DNA from 4 places in the Aromatoleum evansii genome. Region 2 is predicted to be linked to each of the others. Evidence: predicted binding sites of a transcription regulator. Region 2 holds the regulator's gene; each other region holds the start of a gene.
The links. Region 2 encodes sigma-54, which starts transcription at its own class of promoters, with help from an activator protein. Its sites were predicted from a motif close to TGGCACGCTTNCTGCTNA; they were not measured.

Region 1 (4,760 bases), 1.1 Mb from region 2:
GCTCGTCGCGATCGCCACGAACACCGCGCTAACCATCGGCCAGATCGCGGTCGGACTGTTCGCCAACGCCTTCAGTCTCGTCGCCGACTCCGCGCACACGCTGTCCGACCTGTTCACCGATCTCCTCGTGCTGATGGCCGGGCGACGCGGCGCCGAACCGGCCGACCGCGACCACCCCTACGGCCACGGGCGCATCGAGACGGCCGTCTCGCTGCTCCTCGGGCTCGTGCTCGCCGGCGTGGGCATGGGCTTCCTGTGGAGTTCGGGCCTGCGCCTTCAGCACATGGACGCGGCCCTGCCACTGCACCCGGCCGCACTCGGCATGGCGCTCGCGACCCTCGTCGCGAAGGAGCTCCTGTTCCGCTACACCCTCACCGCGAGCCGGCGGCTGAAGGCGCCGGTGCTCGAAGCCAACGCCTGGCACGCGCGCTCGGACGCTGCGTCCTCGCTGGTCGTCGCCGCAGGCATCGGCGGCGGCCTGGCCGGCTACCCATTTCTCGAACCACTCGCGGCCGCGGTCGTCGGCTTCCTGATCCTGCACATGGGAGTGAGACTCGGATGGAAGGCCGTGCGCGAACTCATCGACACCGGCCTGTCGGAGCAGGACGTGGCACGCATCCGCGACACCATCCGTGCAACCCCGGGCGTCATCGGCCTGCACGACCTGCGCACCCGCCGCATGGCCGACCGCGTGCTGTGCGACGCCCACATCCAGGTCGACCCGCGCATCACCGTGTCCGAAGGGCACCAGATATCCGACACCGTGTACTTCCGCGTGCGCGCCGCACACCCCGAAGTGCGGGAGGTCCTGGTGCATGTGGATGCCGAGAACGATGCGGCGATGCAGGGCACCGGGCTCGCGCCGCTGCCCGAACGCACCGAAATCGTGCATACCCTCGAAACCCTTTTCGACCGCCCGCTCGCGACACCTCCGCGCGTGCTGATCCACTACCTCGGCGACCGTATCGAGGCCGAGGTGATCCTCGGCGCGACCGACCTCGACGGCATCCCCCGCGACGAGCTGCGCCTGCGCATCGACACGCTGCTCGCCGAACGTCCGCACTACCGCACCATCACCATTCTGGGCAGGATTGCACCATGACAGTGCGCGCATCGCACATTGCGCACACTTTCGGTGCATTCTGATGATATTCCGCCATCCCGCCCTGGCTTCGCGCACGCCCCAGCCTCTCCCGCCCCGGCGCAACCACCGCCGCATCGCCCGCGTACACGCGCGTCCGCGATACGCGCGCCCGCCCTTGTGGCACAATGCCCGACAACGTCGAACTTGCGCATGGCACGGATACTGCTTACATCCGCTCCATCGGAAGTTTCCGTCACCAACAACCGCTTTCGCCTCTTTTCACCAGGAGTGAATATGAACGCTCAAGACGTCATGAAGATGATCCAGGAAAACGAAGTCCGCTTCGTCGACCTGCGCTTTACCGATACCCGTGGCAAGGAACACCACGTCGGCCTGCCCGTTTCGGCGTTCGAGGAAGATCACTTCGAGCACGGCCACCCCTTCGACGGCTCCTCGCTGGCCGGCTGGAAGGGCATCCAGGCCTCCGACATGATCCTCCTGCCGGAAGCACGCACCGCCTACATCGACCCGTTCTTCGACGAAACCACCCTCGTCCTGACCTGCGACGTCATCGAGCCGTCGGACGGCAAGGGCTATGACCGCGACCCGCGCTCGATCGCCAAGCGCGCCGAGGCCTACCTGAAGAGCACCGGCCTGGGCGACACCGCCTTCTTCGGCCCGGAACCCGAATTCTTCATCTTCGACGCCGTCGAGTGGTCCGTCGACATGTCGGGCGTGTACAGCAAGATCATCTCGGAAGAAGCCGCGTGGTCGACCGCCGACAAGTTCGAAGGCGGCAACACCGGCCACCGTCCGCGCGTCAAGGGCGGCTACTTCCCGGTTCCCCCGGTCGACAGCCTGAACGACGTGCGCGCCGCCATGGTGCTCGCGCTCGAAGCCGCCGGCGTGCCGGTCGAAGTGCATCACCACGAAGTCGCGAACGCCGGCCAGTGCGAGATCGGCACCAAGTTCAGCACGCTGACCCAGCGCGCCGACTGGACCCAGATCCTCAAGTACATCGTGCATAACGTTGCGCACCAGTACGGCAAGACGGCGACCTTCATGCCGAAGCCGATCGTCGGCGACAACGGCTCGGGCATGCACGTGCACCAGTCGATCTGGAAGGACGGCCAGAACCTGTTCGCGGGCAACGGCTACGCCGGCCTGTCGGAAACCGCCCTGTACTACATCGGCGGCATCATCAAGCACGCTCGCGCGCTGAACGCGATCACCAACCCGGGCACCAACTCGTACAAGCGCCTCGTGCCGCACTACGAAGCCCCGACCAAGCTGGCCTACTCGGCACGCAACCGTTCGGCCTCGATCCGCATCCCCTACACCGCCAACCCGAAGGGCCGCCGCATCGAAGCGCGCTTCCCGGATCCCCTGGCCAACCCGTACCTGTGCTTCGCCGCGCTGATGATGGCCGGCCTGGACGGTATCCAGAACAAGATCCACCCGGGCGATCCGGCCGACAAGAACCTGTACGACCTGCCGCCGGAAGAGGATGCATTGATCCCGACCGTGTGCACCAGCCTCGACCAGGCGCTCGAGTACCTCGACAAGGACCGCGAATTCCTGACCCGTGGCGGCGTGTTCTCGAACGACTTCATCGATGCGTACATCGCGCTGAAGATGGAAGAAGTCGACCGCATGCGCATCACCACCCACCCGGTGGAATTCGACATGTACTACAGCCTGTAATCCCCGGATTGCGCTGAGTCGAAGAGGGACGGGCATTGCCCGTCCCTTTTTTCTGGGGTCTAATGCCCCACGTATGCGTTGCGGGAGGGCCAGCCGCCACTCCGGACGCATCCCAGACTCACCGACCGACGGACATGCGAACACTTCCGGTACTGCTCCTTCTGCTCGCATCACCCCTGGCCCAGGCTCAGGTCTTCAAGTGCGTCGACGCCAACGGCGCCGTCACCTACACCAACGACCGCAACCAGGGCCGCGGCTGCAAGCAGCTCAGCGACGACCAGGCCGTCTCTTCGGTTCCCTCCCCACCCAAGCGCTCGTCCGCACAGCCGACGCCGTCGAACTTCCCCCGCGTCGCCCCCGATGCCCAGCGTGCCCGCGACGACACCCGGCGCCAAGTGCTGGAAAAGGAGCTCGCCACCGAGGAAGCCGCCCTTGCCGAAGCCCAGAAAGCCGTCACCGAGCAGGAAGGGCGTTACCAGGGCGCAGAGCGTCGGCTGCCTGTCGTCCAGGCCCGCCTGCAACCGCTGCGCGACACGGTCGAACTGCACCAGCGCAACATCGAGGCCCTCAGGAAGGAACTCGGCAACCTGAAGTAAGGGGGCGGCTGCCTGGCGTGTTTTTTGCGAGACCCGAGGGGATTCCGAGAACACACCCATGCCCAACACACCCAAACCCCCCGGTCTCGCAGGCCCCTTCGCCGGACTCGACCTGCTCTCGTCGGCCGTCGTCGTCGTCGACGACCACCTGCTGATCCGCTACCTCAACGCCGGCGCGGAGAACCTCTTCGCCGTCAGCCACCGCCGCCTCATCGGCGCGCCGCTGTCGCAGCTCCTCGGCGAACCCGCCGGCCTGGCCGCCGCGCTCGACAACGCGCTGCGCAAGAACTGGAGCTATACCGGGCAGGACCTGAAGATCGCCCGCCCCGACGCCGAACCGCTGCATGTCGACTGCACCGTGAGCCCGGCCGAGGCGGCCGGCCTGCGCCTGCTCCTGGAGTTCCGCCCCATCGACGCGCAACTGCGCGTCGCGCGCGAGGAACAGCTGCTGCAACAGCAGCAGGCCAACCGCGAGCTGATCCGCAACCTCGCGCACGAGATCAAGAACCCGCTCGGCGGCATCCGCGGCTCGGCACAGCTGCTCGAGCGCGAGCTCGCCGATCCGCAGCTGCGCGAATACACCGAGGTCATCATCGCCGAGGCCGACCGCCTGCAGGACCTGATGAACCGGCTGCTGACCTCGCACTGCATGATGCGGCCGGACCAGCTCAACATCCACGACGTGCTCGAACGCGTGCGCCGCCTGATCCTCGCCGAGTTCCCCGAGATCGCGATCCGCCGCGACTACGACACGAGCCTGCCCGAGGTCACCGCCGACCGCGAACAGCTCATCCAGGCCATCCTCAACATCGCGCGCAATGCCGCGCAGGCGCTGGAAGGCCGCGGCGAGATCCGCCTGCGCACGCGCGTCGCACGCCAGGTCACCCTCGCGAAGCGCCGCTACAAGCTGGCACTGGAATTGCAAGTGATCGACAACGGCCCCGGCATCCCGGAGGAGATCCGCGACAAGATCTTCTATCCGCTGGTCTCGGGGCGCGAAGGGGGGAGCGGCCTCGGTCTGTCGCTGGCACAGAGCTTCGTCGAGCAACATCAGGGCATGATCGAAGTCGAAAGCCGCAAGGGCCGCACCTGCTTCACCATCCTGTTGCCGATCATCGACCGTGCCTGACGCCCCAGGATGCGGCACGATCGCACCAAAAAGGTGCATTAGAGTATGAATACCGTCTGGATCGTTGATGATGACCGCTCCATCCGCTGGGTGCTGGAAAAGGCGCTCGGCCGCGAGGACATCCCGCACCGCAGTTTCTCGTCCGCAAACGAGGCGCTGTCCGCGCTGGAGATCGAACCGGTCCCGCCCAAGGTACTGATTTCCGACATCCGCATGCCCGGCGAGTCGGGCCTCGGCCTGCTCAAGC
Region 2 (4,760 bases):
GGAACTGCCGGCCGAGCCCGCGCAACCGGCTGCCGAGGCGGCCTGACGCCCCTTCACGGGATCATGCCGGAGACGAGCCTGCGGGAACGCGCGTTGCGGCACCTCGCGCGCCGCGAGCACTCGCGCGCCGAGCTCGCCCGCAAGCTCGCCCCGCACGGCTCCGCCGACGAGATCGAAGACGTGCTCGACCGCATCACCGAACTGGGCCTGCTCAGCGACCACCGCTTCGCCGAAGCCTGGGTGCGCAGCAAGGCCGCCCGCTTCGGCACCGCGCGGCTGCGCCGTGAGCTCGCCCAGCGCGGCGTCGGACGCGACACGATAGACGCCGCACTCGATGTCGAGGCGGTCGAGGATGACGTCGAACGCGCCCGCACCGTGTGGCGCGGCAAGTTCGGCGCCACGCCGGCCGACGCGCGCGAGTGGGCCAGGCAGGCGAGATTCCTGCAGGGGCGCGGCTTCGGCACCGACGTGATACGCAAGATATTGAAAGAGAACCCCGATGAGTCTGCTTAAGGTCGCCGGACTGCAGAAGCGCTACAAGGCGCGCACCGTCGTCCACGATGTCGGCTTCGAGGTCGGCAGCGGCGAAGTGGTCGGCCTGCTCGGCCCCAACGGCGCCGGCAAGACCACCTGCTTCTACATGATCGTGGGCCTCGTGCGTGCCGACGGCGGCGACATCCGCCTCGACGACGCCGAGCTCACGCACCTGCCCGTGCATGCGCGCGCGCGCCTCGGCCTGTCCTACCTGCCACAGGAAATGAGCGTATTCCGCAAGCTCACCGTCGCCGAGAACATCCGCGCCGTGCTGGAGCTGCGGGGCCTCGGCAGCGCACGCGTCGACGAGCTTCTCGAGGAACTCCTCGAGGAACTGGGCATCGCGCACCTGCGCGACAACACCTCGGTCTCGCTGTCCGGCGGCGAACGGCGCCGCTGCGAGATTGCCCGCGCGCTCGCGACCGACCCGCGCCTGATCCTGCTCGACGAGCCCTTTGCCGGCGTCGACCCGATCGCCGTGCTCGATATCCAGAAGATCATCCGCTTCCTGCGCGACCGCGGCATCGGCGTGCTGATCACCGACCACAACGTGCGCGAGACGCTCGGCATCTGCAACCGTGCCTACATCATCAGCGAAGGCCGCGTGCTCGCCAGCGGACGCCCCGACGAGATCGTCGCCAACGAACAGGTTCGCCGCGTCTATCTCGGCGAGCATTTCCGCCTCTGAGCCCACTATCGGCGAAGCGCCATGAAACCGTCCCTCCAGCTCAAGATCTCCCAGCACCTCACGCTGACGCCGCAGCTGCAGCAATCGATCAAGCTGCTGCAGCTGTCCACGCTGGAGCTGAACCAGGAGCTGGAACGCTTCCTCCTCGAGAATCCCATGCTCGAGCGCGAGGACGGCGACGGCAGCGATTTTTCGCCGGGCGCGGCCCAGGGCTCGAGCGAGCCGAGCGAAGCCGCCGGCAACCAGGCCGAAACACCTGCCTCCCCCGAGGAGGCGCATGGCGAGAGCGAGCCGGCAAGCTTCGACGAAGCCGGCGAATGGTCGAGCGCGAGCAGCGGCTCCTCGAACCGCGACGATGACGACGACACCGATTTCCAGGAACTGCAGGCCGCCGGCACCAGCCTGCGCGACCACCTCGACCAGCAGGTGAGCCTGTCGCCGCTGTCCGACCGCGACCGCGCGCTGGTGCGCTTCATCATCGAGGCGCTGGACGAGGACGGCTACCTCAACCAGTCGCTCGAAGAACTGCTGCCGCTGCTGCCGCCCGAGCTCGAATACGACCTCGACGACCTCTCGATCGCGCTGCACCACGTACAGAACCTCGACCCGGCCGGCATCGGCGCGCGCAACCCGCAGGAATGCCTGAGCCTGCAGCTCAGGGCGATGCCCTCCTGCCCGACGCGCGACCTCGCGCTGAAGATCGTCGACGAGCACCTCGACCTGCTCGCCGAGCGCAACTTCCTGCGCATCAAGCGCGCCACCGGCTGCGACGACGACGCGCTGCGCGCCGCGCACGCGCTGATCTGCCGTCTCGACCCGCATCCGGGCTCCCAGCACTCGGTGCAGGAGACGCGCTACATCCTGCCGGACGTCGTCGTGCGCAAGGTGCGCAACCGCTGGACGGTCACGCTCAACCCCGAGGCGATGCCCAAGCTGCGCATCAATTCGCTGTACGCCAGCATCCTGCAGCAGAACCGCGGATCGGGCGGCGCACTCACCAGCCAGCTGCAGGAAGCACGCTGGCTGATCAAGAACGTGCAACAGCGTTTCGACACCATCCTGCGGGTTTCGCAGGCGATCGTTGACCAGCAGCGGCAGTTCTTCGATTATGGAGATGTGGCGATGCGACCCCTGACGTTGAGGGAGATCGCGGACCAGCTCGAGCTGCACGAGTCGACGGTCTCGCGGGTCACGACGCAGAAGTTCATGGCCACACCGCGCGGCGTGTTTGAACTGAAGTATTTTTTCGGCAGCCACGTTGCCACCGACACCGGTGGGGCGGCATCTTCCACGGCGATTCGAGCGCTGATTCGCCAGCTGGTGGAGGCCGAAGACAGGAAAAAGCCCCTGTCCGACGCGAAAATTGCCGAGTTGTTGGGCCAGCAGGGTATCGTGGTGGCACGCAGGACGATCGCGAAGTACCGCGAGTCACTCAATATCCCGCCGGTCAGCCTGCGCAAAGCGATCTGAAAGACGATCTGACAATACGAGGAAACATCATGAATCTCACCATCACCGGACATCACGTCGAAGTCACCCCCGCGATCCGCGAGTACGTCAACACCAAGCTGGATCGCGTCATCCGCCACTTCGACAACGTGACCAGCGTCAACGTGATCCTGTCGGTGGAGAAGCTGCGCCAGAAGGCGGAAGTCACGCTGCACGTGCGCGGCAAGGACATCTACGTCGAGAGCGAGGACGGTGACATGTACGCGGCGATCGACAGCATGGCCGACAAGCTCGACCGCCAGGTGCTCAAATACAAGGGCAAGAACCACGACCATGGCCACGACACGCTGAAGCACCAGCAACCGACCGAGCTGTGATCCTTTAGTTCACGCCGGGGGTCCGGGGTGTGTTTATAATTCGCGCGTTTTCAACCCGCGCCTGCCGCACACCCCGAGCCTCCTCCCGCCCCCGATCGGCAGCGGCACGGCCCGTGTCGTGCAGGTGGTGATCCGCATGAGCCTCATCGCCGAACTCCTGCCTCCTTCGAACGTCGTCATCGATCTGGACGCGAGCAGCAAGAAGCGCGTCTTCGAACAAGCCGGCCTCCTGTTCGAGAACAATCAGGGCATCGCCCGCAGCGTCGTCTTCGACAGCCTGTTTTCACGTGAACGCCTCGGCTCGACCGGCCTGGGCCAGGGCATCGCCATTCCCCACGGCCGCATCAAGGGCCTGAAGGACGCCGCCGGCGCCTTCCTGCGCCTTTCGGTCCCGGTGCAGTTCGACGCCCCCGACGGCCGCCCGGTCACGATGCTGTTCGTGCTGCTGGTGCCCGAGCAGGCCAACGAGACCCACCTGCAACTGCTCTCCGAGCTCGCACAGATGTTCAGCGACCGCGATTTCCGCGAGCAACTGCAGAACGCACCCGACGTCGCAACGATCCATTCGCTGTTCGCCTCCTGGGGCCCGCATGCGGCAGACCAGCGTCGCGCGGCTGTATGACCTGCACCGCGAACAGCTGGAGCTGACGCACGTCAGCGGCCGGCTGGACCGGGTCATCTCGGTCAACGAAGAGCGCATCTGGCCAGCCGACCTCGTCGGCCACCTCAACCTGATCCACCCGACGCGCATCCAGATCCTGGGCGCGGCCGAACTCGCGTGGGCGCAGCGCCATGCGCGCGACAAGGTCGCCCACCACCTCACCGAGATCATCGGTGCGCGCCCGCCGGCGATCATCGTCGCCGACGGCTGCGCGATCCCCGACATCCTGCGCGGCATCTGCGAATACGCCGACGTCGCGCTGATCACGACGCCGCAGCCCTCCGCGAGCGTGATCGACCAGTTGCGCCTGTACATGTCGCGCGAGCTCGCCGAGAAGATCTCCCTGCACGGCGTGTTCATGGACGTGCTCGGCATCGGCGTGTTCATCACCGGCAGCTCGGGCGCCGGCAAGTCCGAGCTCGCGCTCGAGCTGATCTCGCGCGGTCACGGGCTGGTCGCCGACGACATCGTCGAGTTCTCGCGCATCGCGCCGACCGTGCTCGAAGGGCGCTGCCCGGAGATGCTCAAGGACTTCATCGAGGTGCGCGGCCTGGGCATCCTCAACATCCGCACGATCTTCGGCGAGACCGCCTGCCGGCGCAAGATGCGCCTGCGCCTGATCGTGCATCTGGAACGCCGCCTGCCGGGCCAGTCCGACCCCTCGCGCCTGCCGGTGCAGCGCGAGACGCAGGACATCCTCGGCGTGCCGGTGATCCGCACCACCCTGCCGGTCGCGGCCGGACGCAACATCGCGGTGCTGCTCGAAGCTGCCGTGCGCTCGACCATCCTGCAGTTGCGCGGCATCGATTCGACGCAGGAATTCATCGACCGCCAGCAGCGCCTGCTCGACGCGGACGGCGAAACCCTCTGAACGGCACGGCCGGCAAGACGCTTGCCGCAGTGCCGCATCGGCTGATACGCTCAATGTCTTTGCGCCGCCCCGCGAAGGCTTCCCCGATGACTGCCGCAACACCGGATTACCTGGAAAAGATCCTCAATGCCCGCGTCTACGACGTGGCCGAGGAAACGCCGCTTGACCTCGCCACGAACC
Region 3 (4,760 bases), 1.5 Mb from region 2:
CGTTTGCAGCGCCACGCGGCGGGGCCGCAGCGCGGCTGCTCGTGGGCGGAATCAGCTCTCATTCGGAAGTTCGATCCTGAAATAGGCGCCTCGGGCGGACGGTTGCAGTCCCACGCGTCCGCCGTGGGCGACGACGAACTCGCGCACGATCGACAAGCCGAGGCCGCTGCCATGCCGCGGTTCCTCGGGCTGGCGCGAGCCCTGGAAGAAAGGGTCGAAGATGCGCTCGACCTCCTCGGCAGCGGCGCCCGGTCCCTGGTCGAGGCAGTCGATGCGCACCCAGCCCGGGGGCGTGCTCAGCGTCAGGCGGATCTCGCCGTCGCGCGGACTGAAGGACACCGCGTTTGCCAGCAGATTCGCCAGCACGATGCGCAATTTGTCGGGGTCGGCGCTGAACGGCGGCGGATCTCCATGCAGCACGACCCGGAGATTGCGCGTCTGGATCGGCAGCTGCTGCTCCGCGATCACGGACTCTGCCAGTGCGCGCAACTGCACCGGACGGCGGCGCAGGTTGCGTGCATGGAACACCGCGGCGTTATAACCGAGCAGATCCTCGATTCGTTCCTGCAGCGCGTGCGTGTTGTGCTGCAGGATCGCCACCACCTCGCGCTGTTCGCCGCTCAGCTCCCCGACCACGCCGTCCTCCAGCAATGCAATCCCTTCGCGCAGGGAAGCCAGCGGCGTCTTCAGCTCATGCGACACATGCCGCAGCACGCGATTGCGGTTTGCCTCGAGATCCGCGAGCCGCAGGCGCAACCAGTCCAGGCGGCGTCCGACGCGGCGCAGGTCGGCGGGGCCGGGAATCGCTACCTGCTCGTCGAAGCGGCTCTCGCCCAGTGCCTCGATCGCGGCCTCGAGGCGGTTGATCGGGCGCAGCAGCCACCAGCCCGTGAGCGCCGCGAAGGTGCAGGCCGCGATGATGGCGGCGAGCACGTGCCAGGCCAGCCTGCCGCGGTTCGCATCGAGTTGCTCGAGCAGGGCCTGGCTCTGGTGGCCGAGCTGCGCCTGCACCTCTCCGGCGAGCTGCTCGTTGAGCGGCGGCACACGGCCCAGCGCGGCGACGGCCGATTCCGCGGGAGCGTCTTCGGCGAGGCTCGCGCCGGCCGCGTCGGCGGCAGCCTGCCATTCCTCGACCAGCGCACTCACGCTCGGCGCACGCAGCGCGGCGATCGTCTGCAGCGCCGCCAGCGATTCCCGGCGCGCCAGCTCGAAGCGGTCGCGCAGCAACGGATCCCTCAGGACGAGGAACTGGCGCGCACTGCGCTCCATGTCCACGCTGCGTTCGCCCAACTGCTGCACCGCGCTGGAGTACTTCAGCGCATCGCCCACGCTCTCGCGGTGTCGTGACGCGAACTCCTCCAGCGTGATCAGCCCCCCCAGCGCGGTGGCGCCCAGGATCGCCGCAACGAGCAGGAAGCTGGCAAGCAGCGAGTGACTGAAGGACAGGCGCGACATGGCTGGAGGATCTTCGTAAACCAGCGCGACAGTTTAGGTTGCGCCCGCGCGCCCGCGTCGTAAGCAAGTGCAAGGCAGTGTTTCCGGACGATTTCAGTGTCGCCTCCAGGCGACATCAAAAAAAACAACAAAAACAGATGGATGACGATTAATGACGCAAGTTGTGTCGCCGCCAGGCGACAGAATCTGTGCTTGTTCGGCGCGAGATTCCGTTTCCCGGGAATAACTTCATTAAATTCATGACCTTGGATTCATGGCACGGCAGCTGCTTAGGCGAACCACGGGGGCGATGATCGTCGACCCGGAAACGTTATGGATTCAAGGAGAGACCATGTTCAACAAACCCGCCCTGTTCCCCAAGGCTCCAGACACCCCGGCTTCGCGTAACAACGGCACCATGCGGTCGCCCTCGGGCAGTCTGACCTCGGGGGCGGCGTCCTCCGGTGCAAGCCTGTCGCGCAGTTCGACCGAACTGCCGGCCTCGTCCAGCGACTCCTCTCCGGTCGCTGAGGACAAGGCGCCGGTCTCGGCCAGCCCCGCCGCCGCAGCGATCGACGACAACGCCCAGGACACCGGCAGCCGCCTCATCGTCGGGCCGGACGTCAAGCTGAAGGGCGCCGAGATCCTCGACTGCGACACCCTGGTGGTCGAAGGTCGGGTCGAGGCGACGATGGACAGCCGCGTGATTCGTATCGCCGAAAACGGCTCGTTCGCGGGCACCGTCGGCATCGACGTCGCTGAGGTGCGCGGCCGCTTCGAAGGCGAGCTGACCGCCCGCAGCCAGCTGATCATCCACTCGACCGGCCGGGTCAGCGGCAAGATCCGCTACGGCAAGATCCTGATCGAGGAAGGCGGCGAGATCTCCGGCGACGTCCAGTCGCTGGCCAACGCGAAGGACGCCAAGGATGGCGGGCGCGAAACCGTGCGCGCGGTCGGGCGCGACGAGCCCGGCGTGAAGGTCGCCGTCGGCGCCTGACGGGCTCCCCGCGCTCAGGCAAGCGGCAGCCGCCCTCCGACGAGGCCGGCTGCCTGCGATCCTTCAGCTGTCGTCGTCTTCGTCCTCGAAGCCGACCGTGAAGCGCGACAGCATCGTTTTCAGGGCTGTCTCGTTTTCCGGGCGGTCGAGCTCGAACAGGCGGAAGCCCGTGCTGCAGAACTCGGGATTGGTGTCGAAGCCCGACCACATCGCCTTGGCCGGCAACACCACGCTGCGTGCCTTGCCGTGATCGTCGGGCAGGTCGATGCGCAGGCGGTACAGCTGGCCCGTCAGCAGCTGGCTCGGGCCGTACACGAGCAGGCCGCCCTTGCTGATGTCGCCGATGCGACCGATGAATTTCCCCGTCTCGGCGTCGTACACGCGAAACGAAATCGAGATCGATCGGCGGCGAAACAGTCGGTGTTCCATGTCGTCGGTTCCCGCGTCTGAAGATTGGACGGCTCAGTTTGCCTGGCCGCGAGCCTCCGTCACCGCGAGCGTCAGCGGCTGATAGCTCCAGTGACGTTCCCATGCCGCGCGCACCATGTTCGGGTACTCGGGCCGGCCGAGGCTGCCGTTGTAGCGCCCGAGCGCGCGGTACAGGTCACCCTTCTCGATGTCGAGGTAGTGGCGCAGGATCGTGCAGCCGTAGCGCAGGTTCGTGCGCAGGTGAAACAGATTGTCGTCGGCTCCGCCGATCAGTTTCACCCAGAACGGCATCACCTGCATGTAGCCGCGCGCCCCGGCGCTCGACACCGCGTACTTGCGAAAGCCGCTCTCGACCTGGATCAGGCCGAGCACGAGCTGCGGATCGAGCCCCGCGCGGGTCGCCTCGTAATGCACCGAGGTCAGCAGATCCTCCCGATAGATGCGATCCGGGATGCGCTTCGCCAGGCGCTGCGACATCTCGCCCAGCCAGCGGGCACGCTCGCCCGCGTCCGCGATCAGTAGCTCCGGCGCTCCCGCGTCGCTTACCGCCGCGTGCAGCGCCGCCCGCACGCTCGCGGCCATCGGTTCGTACAGCTGGTTGCCGGCCGATGCGAGGCCGCTGACGGCGAGTGTGGCCGTCAGGGCAGTGCGCAGCAGCAGTCGGAGCGTGCTCGTCATGCGTCCGTTATAGCCGAAAGTCATTCGCCCCGCAGCTTTGCGGCAACGAACCCCGCCAGGTCACCGATAGCCACCTTGGTCGCCTCGGCATCGCGCCGGCCCTGGTACTCGGCCAGGCCCTCCTTCAGACCACGTTCGCCGATCACCACGCGATGCGGCACGCCGATCAGCTCCCAGTCGGCGAACATCACGCCCGGACGCTCGTCGCGATCGTCGAGGATCGCATCCACGCCCGCGGCCAGCAGCCCTTCGTAGAGCTTCAACGCCTCGCTGCGTACTGCCTCCGACTTGCCCCAGCCCACCGGGCACACCACGATGCGGAAGGGGGCGAGCGCGTCCGGCCAGATGATGCCGCGCGCATCGTTGTTCTGCTCGATCGCTGCGCCCAGGATGCGCGTCACGCCGATGCCGTAGCAGCCCATCTCGAAGTGCTTGGGCTTGCCGTCCTCGTCGAGGAAGGTCGCGTTCATCGCCTTCGAGTACTTCGTGCCGAGGTAGAACACGTGGCCCACCTCGATGCCGCGCTGGATCGCGAGCCGCCCCTTGCCGTCCGGGCTCGGGTCGCCCTCGATCACGTTGCGCAGGTCGGCGACGAGGTCCGGTTCGGGCAGGTCGCGCCCCCAGTTGGCCCCGGTGTAGTGATAATCCTCGTCGTTGGCGCCGCAGATGAAGTCCGACATGTTCGCGACCGTACGGTCCGCCACCACCTTCACCGGCTTCTTCATGCCGATCGGTCCGAGGTAGCCGGGCTTGCAGCCGAAGTGCTCGTGGATCTCGGCCTCGGTCGCGAAGCGGAAGCCCGCCTTCAGGCCCTCGACCTTGCTGGCCTTGACCTCGTTCAGTGCGTGGTCGCCGCGCACCAGCAGCAGCCACACCGTCACGCCGGCCGGCTTGCCCTTCTCATCGACGTCGTCGGTCGCGAGCACCAGCGACTTCACCGTCGTCGCCAGCGGCAGGCCGAGCAGTTTCGCCACGTCGGCGCAGGTGGCTGCGCCCGGGGTCGGGGTCTTCTCCAGTCCGTGCATCGGCGCGGCGCGCGACCCCAGCAGCGGCAGCGCCTCCGCCAACTCGATGTTCGCCGCGTAGTCCGAATCCGGGCAGTACACGATCGCGTCCTCGCCGGTGTCGGCGATCACCTGGAACTCGTGCGAGCGGTCGCCGCCGATCGCGCCGGTGTCGGCCGCCACCGCGCGGTAGGTCAGGCCCAGGCGGTCGAAGATGC
Region 4 (4,760 bases), 1.0 Mb from region 2:
GAGGCGCAGCGCATTGCGGCAATGAGGTCGCGAATGAAGGCGTTGCTGCGGCCCTGGCGCTACATACTTATCAAGCAGGCCGAAAACAACGAGAGAATTGCGCACGCATGTGGTACCTGCCGATTTGGTGATGACCCTGCGCAAAGCGTTCTGGATGTGAACAATCGCTGTCATGATCTGGAGAATCTATATATTGTGGATGCATCTTTCTTTCCCTCAAGCGGGGGAACCAATCCCGCATTGACCATCGCGGCGAATGCCTTGCGTGTGGCGGACCATCTGCTGGGTAAACGCACCGTGAGGACTGCAGCGTGAAGATCGACGAGATGCGAGGTGCGTGGGCCCTCGTCACAGGAGCCTCGTCCGGAATTGGCCGTGAGTACTGCGTTCAGCTTGCATGCCGGGGCATAAACCTGGTCTTGGTTGCCCGGCGCGCTTCGAGACTGGAGGAACTCGCGCAGGAGCTGATGCTTGTGTATAAGATCGGTACGCTCGTCATCGCACAGGATCTCGGCGTGCCAGAAGGTGCCGGTCTTGTTCGGGAGCGTGTAAGGGACGCCGGAATATCGATCCGGCTGTTGGTGAATAATGCCGCCTTTGGGCAATGGGGGCGATTCGAGGAGGCTTCGCCCGAGAGGTATCAGGTGATGCTGCAGACGAATGTCGCCAGCCTCGTCGGACTCACTCAGGGTTTCCTTTCCGACCTGGAGCGGGGCGCGCCAAGTGCTGTAGTCAACCTGGCCTCTGCAGCTGCCTATCAGCCGGTGCCCTACATGGCAGTGTATGCGGCGTCAAAGGCCTTCGTGATGAGCTTTAGTCTGGCTTTATATGCGGAATGGCTTGCCCGCGGCGTTCTGGTTCAGACGCTTGTGCCCGGAGCGACAGAAAGCGAATTCGATCAAGTAGCGGGTGCCTATGCCAGTGCGATTACATCCCGTGGAACGCCAAGGGCGGTAGTGCGCGACTCGCTACTTGCCCTCGAACGGGGATCTCCCGTTGCGTTGAATGCACGGGGAATCTTCAAGCAGCGATTCTTCGCGGGTCTGTTTCCGCCGAAATTCGTCGTTGCGGAAGTCGCAAAGATGTTTAGACCACCGACCGAAAGGTCCTGACACCGGGTTTTCCGAAAAATCTCCAGTCCGGAGACTCCCATGCGCAAGATTTCGCTTGCCCAGACGCTGTGCTTTTTAGCTCTGTTATCGATCGCCTGCGCCCTCGGTATTGCCTCGGCGGCACTTCTTTTCGGCCACCTGCCGTTCGGGGATTTTCGTGGCGTCGTGATGGTGGTAGCAGGTGCGGCCCTGATCTATGCGTGGGCGATAGCGATCAATCGCGCTTTCCTGTGGATCTTCCCTCTCCGTGGAGGCTACATCTCTCCCGGTTCCAGTGAGGAATTCCGCTATCACGTGTATTTGCTTTTTTATCTCGTTTTGTTCCAGTCTCTTACGCGCAGCCTGGCAATTCCCGTTCCGCTCATGCGCGTGGTCTATCTCGCTTTGGGCGCGAAGCTCGGGAAGAACAGTTACAGTGCCGGGGTCATCCTCGATCCGCCGCTCACGGTAGTGGGCGACAACTGCATCATTGGTCACGATGCAGTCCTGTTCTGTCATGCGGTGGAAGGGGCGGATCTGGCGCTCGCGCCGATCACGATCGGGAACAACGTAACCATTGGTGCAAAGGCGGTCGTCCAGCCAGGCGTGATCATCGAGGACGACGCAATCGTTGCCGTGAACGCTGTTGTCAAGAAAGGAACGCATATACGGCGCGGCGAACGCTGGGGCGGAATTCCTGCCCGTCCCATTCACTGATGCCGCAAAAGAGGAGGGGGAACTCGCGTTCCCCCTAATTGGTTGCCTGCCGGGCGAGGCAACTTTGGATGACGGCTTAGGCGGCTGAGCGTGCGCGCCGACGCATGAAGCCAAGAGCGCCAAGGGCGACGCCGATCAGTGCCAAGCTGCCCGGTTCCGGCACGGCCTGACGTTCGAAGGAGCTGTTCGCGTCGGCCTGGAACTGGAAGTTCAGATCATCGTCGTTTTGAAGGCAACCGTTGCAGTCGCCGATGTTGGCCAGCGTTCCGCCATCGGCGAGACCGTCGATCGAGAACTCGGCGGACGGGTCGATCTGCTGGAACGGCGTGATCAGCGACGAATTGATTGCGGTCGTGATGATCATGTTCAACAGGTTCATATCGGTGAAATAGTTGCTGTCCACAAAGGTGACCAGCCACGACAGGTTGGTCGCTCCGGTTCCGACAATCGTTTGTGTGTTGTTATAGTCGTCATCGTCGAAATTATCGAAGAGTGCGGTGTCCGGTGCGTCGGGAACGCCGTCGCCGTTCGTGTCGACAAGCGGCGCGCTGAAATTCGAGCCTGAAATCGAAAGTAATGTTCCGGCGAGGATGATATTGTCATCAGCCGTTCCGACGATGCCGTCTAGTCCGGCGCCGCTCGCGAAACCCGTGCCGTCAACATTGGTGCCGGAATCGGTCATCGCATACACATAGAAGAAGCTGCCGCTTTGATCGGGCGCCATCGTGAAGGACAGCGATCCATCGGTCTCATCCACCTGCACTATCTCAGTCAAACCCGCGACGACCGTAAAGTAGAACCCGTCATCGCCGTTGCTGAACAGGGAGTCTCCGTTGTCATCGTTGACATCGGCAAGGTTTGCCTGATATAGAAGCGTGATTTCCTGGTCGTCGGCAAGGCCGCCGGAAGGGTTGCCGACGATCGCTAACGCATTGCCCGGTCCCCAGTCGAGAGACATTGCGCCCGTGAGATTGGTGACTGCTCCCCCGCCGCCACTCGGGTCAAAGCTGAAGGATTCAGCCTGCGCTTGCGCAAGGCCCGCCGCCGCACTGAGCACAGCTGCCGCCAGTAATTTTTTCACCCGCATGATCGTTCTCCCGGTGTGCTGCCAAGGTGGTTCAACGGTATCGAAGCCGGTGCTGCCACGATGTCCCTGAGCGACTTAAAGCAGAAGCCATGCCATCGATTGAAAAAAAAATAAAAAACAACGAATTACGTGGCCGTGGATGTTTTCGAGATGGGCTGCGCAAGCTGGGGTGTAAAAATTCCCGACGTCGCCGGTTGGTGGCTCGAACGCGTTGCCGGGCACTCCGAGATGAGCCGAGGCGGAGTTCATCGTCTCGGGACACGCTTGTTGGAGCAAATTTCAGGCGATTTTGATCTCGTTTTGGGAAAAGGCCGGGTTGGGAGAAAACTGTTGTCGGGCGTGACTGGTTGCACGGATAGACGAATGTTGTAAGTGGATAGATGTGACTTATCTCCGCGACAGATGGGAGTATATCGTTCGGATTTTTTTACATTTTGCGATGGCAAAGTCCCTTGCGCGAGCACTGCGTAGGTGAAAGTTGCTGTTATTTAACAGATTTTTGATGAGTGGCGTGTTTCGTGCTTGTGTGATGGTGTCCCCTGGGGCTCAGAAGCCTTTGACGTTTGCGACCAAGGGGGTGTCCAAATGTACCCGCGTTCGGGAGACCATCATGAAGCCCAGAAAATCATTTACTCGGACCGCGCTAGCGCTGGCTGTTTCGTCGCTGGCGGTGCCGGTCCTTGCTGCAGAGACAATACAGTTCGACCCGGATGGTCCTGGCGTGCGGACTCCGATATCGGTTCTGGCGTTCGACTGGACGCAGAACAGTGCCCTTGCCGTTGGGGGGAATCCATCCGGTGGGTTGATGGCGGGAGATGTTGTGCATCTGCTGGCGCACGCAAAGCTGGCGAAGCTGATCAATTCAAACGGTGTGGGAATCTCTCTCCCGTCCGGTGTGGAGATTACCTTCGTAGCAGGATTTGCCGAGAGCGTAACGGCGCCCGCACAACCAGGAGCAGGGCCGGCCGGGTTCCAGTTTGACAGTGGTTCGCAGTTGCCCAACTTCTTCGAGATGTGGGTGAGCACACCTGATCATAATGCCTTGGCCGGCACGGGCTATAACAACGGCAAGCGCATTCTTTCAGGCGTCGTGACCAGTTCGATCGGGAACTATTCAGGTGGTCTGCCGATACAGGCCCTTGATCTCTTCGGTACGAACAATTACCCGGGTATCTCCACAATCACTGGCGTGGGCAGCACTCAGTTGTCCGGAGTTATCACCAGTGCCGACGAAGACTACTTCCCTGGCCTGACGCCAACGCAACTAGCCAACCTGAAGGTCTTCTTCAATACGTCGACGGTGACGCCTTACCGGCAGATCAATCCGTCGGCGAAGTTCGTTGGTGACGGTGCAGAACTTGATCTCAATCTGGTCCCGCCGGCATTTGTCGGTCCGGTACCAAACGTCCTGGCGAATATAGGCACGACAAACGGCGGACCGCACGGCGTTCGCGATGGCGATCCGTCGAACGACCTCAACTTCGAGTTGCAGGCAGACTCGAACCAGTCGTTCGAGCCGGGCGTTGAAATTCCGGGGTCTTGCCGTGTAACTTATGGTGGCAACGACAAAAATGGCAACATCGACTTGAAAAAGTTCGGTGAAATCTGCTCGCGAGACAAGGGTAACGTCGTAAGCTGCTACACGTTCGGGGGCCAGGTCGGTGCGCCGACGACCAATCCGAACCAAGGTGGGCCGTTTGGGGAGCATACGCATCACCAAGTCCAAGGAGATGCGGGCGATTTTGTGTTCCGGGCAGGTACTCATAGCGCGCCGGAGAATACCCGGATCGATGCGGTGGCATGCAAGGATCCAGGGGCTATCCAACCTGCGGCGGCAAATGCCAGTTTCAAGCAGATCGATTTTG

Region 1: the regulator sigma-54 is predicted to act here: its motif matches at 1,296-1,313, upstream of glnA (type I glutamate--ammonia ligase).
Region 3: the regulator sigma-54 is predicted to act here: its motif matches at 1,710-1,727, upstream of U5817_RS05085 (polymer-forming cytoskeletal protein).
Region 4: the regulator sigma-54 is predicted to act here: its motif matches at 2,973-2,990, upstream of U5817_RS18685 (PEP-CTERM sorting domain-containing protein).

Annotation. Positions count from the first base shown of each region.
Region 1 is NZ_CP141259.1:717,502-722,261, reverse strand. It holds gene U5817_RS03150 (cation diffusion facilitator family transporter) at 1-1,102, shown strand, start outside; gene glnA (type I glutamate--ammonia ligase) at 1,379-2,788, shown strand; gene U5817_RS03140 (DUF4124 domain-containing protein) at 2,923-3,384, shown strand; gene glnL (nitrogen regulation protein NR(II)) at 3,443-4,513, shown strand; gene ntrC (nitrogen regulation protein NR(I)) at 4,559-4,760, shown strand, end outside.
Region 2 is NZ_CP141259.1:5,029,944-5,034,703, forward strand. It holds gene recA (recombinase RecA) at 1-46, shown strand, start outside; gene recX (recombination regulator RecX) at 64-513, shown strand; gene lptB (LPS export ABC transporter ATP-binding protein) at 500-1,222, shown strand; gene U5817_RS23565 (RNA polymerase factor sigma-54) at 1,244-2,692, shown strand; gene hpf (ribosome hibernation-promoting factor, HPF/YfiA family) at 2,722-3,048, shown strand; gene ptsN (PTS IIA-like nitrogen regulatory protein PtsN) at 3,185-3,670, shown strand; gene hprK (HPr(Ser) kinase/phosphatase) at 3,639-4,580, shown strand; gene ilvA (threonine ammonia-lyase, biosynthetic) at 4,667-4,760, shown strand, end outside.
Region 3 is NZ_CP141259.1:1,131,043-1,135,802, forward strand. It holds gene U5817_RS05075 (hypothetical protein) at 1-62, opposite strand, end outside; gene U5817_RS05080 (HAMP domain-containing sensor histidine kinase) at 52-1,455, opposite strand; gene U5817_RS05085 (polymer-forming cytoskeletal protein) at 1,787-2,431, shown strand; gene U5817_RS05090 (PilZ domain-containing protein) at 2,495-2,860, opposite strand; gene U5817_RS05095 (lytic transglycosylase domain-containing protein) at 2,894-3,538, opposite strand; gene U5817_RS05100 (proline--tRNA ligase) at 3,559-4,760, opposite strand, start outside.
Region 4 is NZ_CP141259.1:3,989,212-3,993,971, reverse strand. It holds gene U5817_RS18700 (GMC oxidoreductase) at 1-315, shown strand, start outside; gene U5817_RS18695 (SDR family NAD(P)-dependent oxidoreductase) at 312-1,112, shown strand; gene U5817_RS18690 (acyltransferase) at 1,152-1,808, shown strand; gene U5817_RS18685 (PEP-CTERM sorting domain-containing protein) at 1,885-2,895, opposite strand; gene U5817_RS18680 (hypothetical protein) at 3,506-4,760, shown strand, end outside.